Regions from separate parts of the Kluyvera intermedia genome, predicted to be linked through region 2. Evidence: riboswitches for the same ligand, from Rfam matches in the RefSeq annotation. Region 2 holds a riboswitch; the other holds the start of a gene.

Region 1 (3,418 bases), 1.2 Mb from region 2:
CGCACCGGATGCGGCCAGTTTTGCGGGTCACCGATAACAAAATCGAGCACCCACGCCAGACACCAGGCAAGCAGCGTCATTGGGCACGCCTCGCCGCGGTAAACCAGTGGTTGAGCATCGCGGGACGTTGCGCGAAGTGGACGTGCAGGTAGCTGGCAAAGGTGTTGCCACACTGCCAGCCGCCGCTCCACTGCTGGAGCGTTGCACCATCACGAGTTTTGCGACAGGCCATCACCGCCGGAAGCCGAGGGGTAAAATCGGAGTAGTGAAATTCATGTCCGCGCAGCACCTCGCCGGGGGCGGCAAGCAACGTTTGCTGTTGGGCCTCGGCTTCGCAGTAGCCAAAGCGGGTCAGCCGTTTACCCATTTTACTGTCGCCAGGAAGGACATTGACCATCGCATGGATTTCGCCTTGCGCATCTTCCAGCGTGCTGCCGAGATACATCAGGCCGCCGCATTCCGCGTAGATCGCCACGCCGCGCCGGTGCGCTGCACGCAGTTGCGTCAGCATGGAGGTGTTGGCAGCCAACGCCCGGGCATGTAATTCCGGGTAGCCACCGCCCAGCCAGATCATCTGGCACGTCGGAAGCTCACGGTCATGCAGCGGGCTAAAGCGCACAATCTTCACTCCCGCGCGTTCCAGCAGCGCCAGGTTGTCCGGGTAGTAGAAGTTGAAGGCTTCATCATCGGCGAGCGCCAGCGTTAAGCCTTCACCGGCAAGCGGAGTCGTCGGCCATTCGCCCGCTGGTAACGCACTCAATTCACTCAGTGAAAGCAGCGCATCAATATCCAGCGTGCGCTCAAGCGTGGTGGCAAAATCCTGCCACGGTTGGGCGTTAACCGTTGATTCGCGGGCAGTAACCAGCCCAAGATGGCGCTCTGGCAGCGCTACGCCCTCAACGCGCGGGACATAACCCAGTACCGGAATGGTGCAGTAACGCTCGATGGCGCTTTTCAGCAACTGGAAGTGACTGTCGCTGTTGACGCGATTAACAATCACCCCGGCAATATTAAGGCTGGGGTCGAAGTGCTGAAAGCCCATCACCGTTGCCGCAATTGATGTCGATACCGCTTTGCCGTCGACCAGCAAAATCACCGGGCAACCCAGCTGTTTGGCCATCGCGGCGCTGCTGCAATAATTCGGGTCAGTGCCGTAACCGTCGTACAGGCCCATCACACCTTCAATGACGGCGATATCAGCCTGCTGCAAATGGTCACAAAATAGCGCGTTGAGAATAGGGGTGGGCAGCATAAAGCTGTCGAGATTGCGCGAAGGGACGCCGCACAGCGCAGTGTGCCAGCCGGTGTCGAGATAGTCAGGGCCAACCTTGTACGGCTGAACCCGCAGCCCGCGCTGCTGGAACAGTTTAAGCAAGCCCAGCGTCACCGTGGTTTTACCACAGCCGCTGCCGGTACCTGCAAGAACAAATGCGTGCTGTCTGGCTGCCATACCCTGCCCCTGTTGCCGGGGGGCGAGTATAGCCGTGCGCTTGCCCGGTCTGCCGACCGTGCAACGCAAAGCAACCCACTTCCCACCGAAGTTGTTGTTAATGGCCAACAGGCAGGTCTTCTGGCTTAGCGTCATCCTCGCCCGTCCTTCCCGATCTTGCGATCAGTGGTGTTTACGGGGTCGTCAGCATCACAGCAGCGGGGGCTGCGGGGGATTTATACACGCGTGTATTCACCCCCTTCCCTGGCACATAATGTGCCGAACCTGTTGGTTGCAGATTTATGCCGGCACAGCGCCCGCATAAAATAAAAGCAGGTTACTCTAGCGTGCTGAATAAAGGATTTCGTTGCGCTATGACAATACCGGTATATTTACGGTAGTTATATTTGGATGGGTTAAGCAAGGAATATCATGAGCGTGGCGCGCTGTCCCGGCTCCTGCGGGGAAATTATTCAGGGCTGGATTCTGGGCAGTGAAAAGCTCATCTCTTGCCCGATAGACTGGTACAGCACGGTTGAAGTGTGCGACGGAACGCCGCTGCCTGATGAGCGGCCGCTCACCCGCGCGACGGTCAACGCGCTACTGGCGCACTTTGGCTATGCGCTATCACGAAGCCAGGCGCTGCGCGTTGAGGTACATTCGACGATTCCGGTTGCCAAAGGAATGGCCAGCAGCACCGCCGATATTGCCGCCACCGCCATTGCCACAGCGCATCACCTTGGCCATTCATTGGATGAATCAATTCTCGCTACGCTGTGTGTGTCGCTGGAACCGACGGACAGCACCCTGTTCCGTCAACTCACCCTGTTTGACCACCATCATGCTCGTACCCAAATTGCCTGTGGCCCCTCGCCTGAATTTGACCTGCTGGTGCTCGAAAGCCCGGTTATTCTGCGCACCGCTGATTATCATCGGCTCCCACGTGAGGCGGCATTACACGCCAATGCTGATGTCCTGCAAGGGGCGTGGGAAAAGGTACAGACCGCCTGCGCCAGCAATAGCGCAAGCTTATTGGGAGAGGCGGCAACGCTTAGCGCCATCGCCAGCCAGGCGCTATTGCCCAAGCCGGGTTTTGCTGCATTGTTGTCGCTAGTTGAGTCTTGCGGGCTATACGGGCTAAACGTGGCGCACAGCGGCAGCGTGGTCGGGCTGATGCTTGACCGTCGCCATCACGATGTGGAATACCTGAAGTGGGCACTGGGACAGAAAAAGCTCACCGACCACTGGCCGAAGCAGCACCTGTTAAGCGCGGTGCCGGGCGGGGTTCAGCTCAGCACTTGACGGAGCGCCGTCAGCAGCTGTTCGTTCTCGGCGTTGCTGCGAATCGCCACGCGGAAGTAGCGCCCGTCCAGCCCCGGGTAGTTGGCGCAGCTGCGGATCAGAATATGCTGTTGCAGCAGCGCGTCCTGCAATTCAATCTCCGGCCGCTCACAGCGCAGAAACAGATAGTTGGCTTGTCCCGGGTAAACGGTTAAGCCGTCGATTTCGCCAAGCAGACGATAAAATCGCTGACCTTCCTGCGCCAGCCAGCGCCTCGTTGCCTGTTGGTAGGCCTCATCGTTTAGCGCAATCTCGCCTGCCAGCGCGGCAAAAGCATTGATTGACCACGGCATCTGATGCTGGCGTAAACGCGCAACCGCCTGCGCGTTACTGTTGAGCAAATAGCCCAATCGCAGGCCAGGGATGGCGTAGAACTTCGTGAGCGAGCGCAGTACCCAGATATGCGGGTTTTGCGCGAGTAACGGGATAAAGCCTGGCTCGCCGGGAATAAAGTCGATAAAGGCTTCATCTAACACAAGCGCAATATCCAGCGTCCGGCAGCGGTCGGCAATCGCCTCCAGTAGCGCCCGCTCAGGCAGCAGCCCGGTCGGGTTATTTGGCGTGCAGAGAAACAGACAGTCGAGTTCAGCGGTCAGTGCGCGCAGAATGCGGTCGGTCAGTTGCCAGCCGTCTTCTTCGCACAGGACG
Region 2 (3,418 bases):
TGTTTTATTCTTGGCGTGTTGCTGTACAGCACGGTGGTGCGGGCCGAATACCCGGATATCGGTTCCAACTTCTTCCCGGCAGTATTGTCGGTCACGATGGTCTTCTGGATTGGCTATCGGATGCGTAACCGTAAGCAAGGTTCATAAAAGGTAGGCCGGATAGCGCTACGCTAATCCGGCCTACCGTCAGTCTTATTTCTTCGTTAACAGTACGCCGCATTCCATATGATGGGTATACGGGAACTGGTCGAACAGCGCCAGGCGGGTGATGTTATGCGTCTGGCTTAACGTTTCCAGGTTCTGGCACAACGTCTCCGGGTTACAGGAGATGTACAGAATATTGGGGTACGCCTGCACCATCTTCTCGGTTTCGCTGTCCAGCCCGCTGCGCGGTGGATCGACAAAAATCGTCTCACACTGATAGCTCTTCAAATCAATGCCCTGCAAACGGTTAAATTCCCGTACGCCGTTCATCGCCTGAGTAAAATCTTCCGCAGCCATGCGGATGATCTGCACGTTATCGATCTGATTCGCACTGATGTTGTACTGCGCTGCGGCTACCGAGGGTTTGGCTATTTCGGTCGCCAGTACGCGGTTGAAGTTACGCGCCAGTGCCAGCGAGAAGTTACCGTTGCCGCAGTACAGCTCCAGCAGGTCGCCGCGTGAATTCTGCGTGGCGTCCAGCGCCCATTCCAGCATTTGAATGTTCATCGCCGCGTTGGGCTGGGTGAAGCTGTTTTCTACCTGACGGTAGATCATCTCTTTTCCGGCGACCGGTAGGCGCTCATCTATATAGTCCTGATCCAGCTCGATTTTGGTTTTAGTGGCGCGACCAATGAGGTGGACGTTCAGCCCCTGCGCACGCAGCGCATCACGCAATGCTTCGGCCTGCTCACGCCACGCATCGTCGAGCTTTTTATGGTACAGCAGCGTAACAACCGCCTGGTTGCTGAGCGTGGTGAGGTAGTCAATCTGGAACAGCTTGTGGCGCAGCACTGGATTGTCGCGCACGCCGTCAAGCATCGCGGTCATCAAGGTATTGATAAGCTGGCTTGCCGCCGGAAAGGCGTCAACGCGGATGCGGGCCTTCGTCTGCTGGTCAAACATGATGTGGTAAAGATCATCACCGTCGTGCCAGATGCGGAATTCTGCGCGCATGCGGTAGTGACTGACCGGTGAACGAAACACCTCCGGCGCAGGCGCGCTAAACGGCGTCATCATCGTTTGCAGGCGAGTGACTTTCTCGGCGAGCTGAGCGTCGTACTGTTCGGTAGGGAGGTGTTCGGGGGTCATGATGCATCCTGAATAATAAAAGTACGCGGGGATTGTAGGGCTTGCACAGGGGATGTCCAGCCTCATGCGGTTGAAAATGATAAATAGCAGTCTGGACATCCGTATGTAACTAAATGTAGCATTCGCGTACCGGTCCTGTGAGTTAAAAGGGAATCCAGTGTAAATCTGGGGCTGACGCGCAGCGGTAAGGAAGGTGGAGAGGAGTGCATCATATGCAGACACTGCGGCGTGCCGTGGGAAGTCATCCTCTCTATATATAGCCTCCAAGCCCGAAGACCTGCCGGATGACGTCGCATTAGGCTTTTATCGTCGCGAGCAACTGATAAAGCCTGCGGCATCCTTTATTGATTCGGATGCTTTTAAAATGATTAAAAAAGTTTCGCTGCTGACGGCATTATCCGTCACGGCATTTTCCGGCTGGGCGCAAGACAGCAAGTCAGACACGCTGGTGGTGACCGGCAACCGTTTCCAGCAACCTGTAAATACCGTACTGGCGCCGACCGATGTGGTCACGCGAGATGATATCCAGCGCTGGCAGTCAAAAGATCTTAATGATGTGATGCGCCGTTTACCGGGTGTGGATATCAGCCAGAATGGGGGGATGGGGAAAAGCTCCTCTCTCTACGTGCGCGGCACGGAAGGGCGTCATGTTCTGGTGCTGATTGATGGTGTGCCAATGGCGCGAGCTGGCATATCGAATGGTATCGATATTGGTCAGATTCCAGTATCACTGGTTCAGCGTGTTGAATATATCCGCGGGCCACGTTCCGCGGTTTATGGCTCCGGTGCAATTGGCGGCGTGGTCAACATTATTACCATGACTGATGAAGAACGTTCGCAGATTAACGCCGGTGTGGGTAGCGACGGTTATCAAACCTACGATGGTGCGATGAATAAGCGCTTTGGCGATACCCTCGTCACCGCCGCTGGTGCATACCAGACGACAAAAGGCTTTAACGTCCAGCCGAATTCCACCTACAGCGGTGATAGCGATCGCGATGGTTACCGCAACAAGATGTTCTGGGGCGGCGTACAGCACAAGTTTGACGATAGCTTCTCTGGCTTCTTCCGTGGTTATGGCTATACCGCCAACAGCGACTACGATCAGGGTGGGTATGGCTATGCGGGCGGTAATGATGAAGTGCAGAACTACAACCAATCCTGGGATACCGGTCTGCGCTACAACTCGGGCATCTATTCTTCTCAACTGATCGCCAACTATCAGCATCTGAAAAGCTACAACTACAGCAACGACCTCGGTCGCTATGCGGGTGATGCGACGCTCGACGATATGGAGCAGCGTTATATTCAGTGGGGGAATAACGTTGAGGTTGGGCACGGGGCGATTAGCGGTGGCGTTGACTGGAAACAGGAAAAGCTGTTCTCAAGCAGCACGACGCTGTCGGATACCTACAAGCGTGACACTACCGGGCTTTACCTGACCGGGCAGCAGCAGATTGATAGCGTTACCCTCGAGGCCTCGGGCCGCGAAGATCACGATGAGCAGTTCGGCTGGCGCGGAACCTGGCAGACGGCGGCGGGGTGGGAGTTTGTTGAAGGCTATCGAGCTACGCTCTCCTACGGCACGGGTTTCCTGGCACCGTCACTGGGTCAGCAATTCGGCGCAACGCGTTTTGCTTCCTCCTACGGCCCAGGTATTGCGGCTAACCCAGACCTGAAGCCGGAAGAGTCTAAACAGTGGGAAGCGGGAATTGATGGGCTAACCGGGCCGCTGGATTGGCGCTTGTCGGCATACCATTATGAAATCCAGAATCTGATTGATTATAAGAATAACCAGTACGTCAACGTGAAGTCGGCCACAATTAAAGGCGTGGAGTGGACGGGCAATGTTACAACTGGTCCCGTCGAGCATCACCTGACATTGCAGTATGTCGATCCGCGTGATGACGAAACGGATAAAGTTCTTTATCGCCGTGCTAAGCAACAGGCGAAATATGAGCTCACCGGTCAGGTCTTTGATCTGGGTTGGAACGTGATGTATCAGTATATCGGCCAGCGTTACGATAACGATTATGACAATCAGCGCGATGTTAAACTGGGTGGCGTAAGCTTATGGGATGTCGGATTGTCATATCCGGTCACCTCACACCTGACAGTTCGTGGT

What was found. A riboswitch is a leader RNA that binds a small molecule or an ion and turns the genes downstream of it on or off. The one in region 2 is predicted to bind cobalamin.
Region 1: linked by a shared signal. The riboswitch ahead of U0026_RS04830 (cobyrinate a,c-diamide synthase) and the one ahead of btuB (TonB-dependent vitamin B12 receptor BtuB) in region 2 are both predicted to bind cobalamin.

What each region holds. Positions count from the first base shown of each region.
Region 1 covers NZ_CP139986.1:1,009,021-1,012,438, reverse strand. The annotation lists gene cbiB (adenosylcobinamide-phosphate synthase CbiB) at 1-80, opposite strand, end outside; gene U0026_RS04830 (cobyrinate a,c-diamide synthase) at 77-1,450, opposite strand; cobalamin riboswitch at 1,544-1,733, opposite strand; gene U0026_RS04825 (GHMP family kinase ATP-binding protein) at 1,862-2,731, shown strand; gene cobD (threonine-phosphate decarboxylase CobD) at 2,716-3,418, opposite strand, start outside.
Region 2 covers NZ_CP139986.1:4,577,371-4,580,788, reverse strand. The annotation lists gene U0026_RS22020 (YijD family membrane protein) at 1-147, shown strand, start outside; gene trmA (tRNA (uridine(54)-C5)-methyltransferase TrmA) at 193-1,293, opposite strand; cobalamin riboswitch at 1,407-1,592, shown strand; gene btuB (TonB-dependent vitamin B12 receptor BtuB) at 1,658-3,418, shown strand, end outside.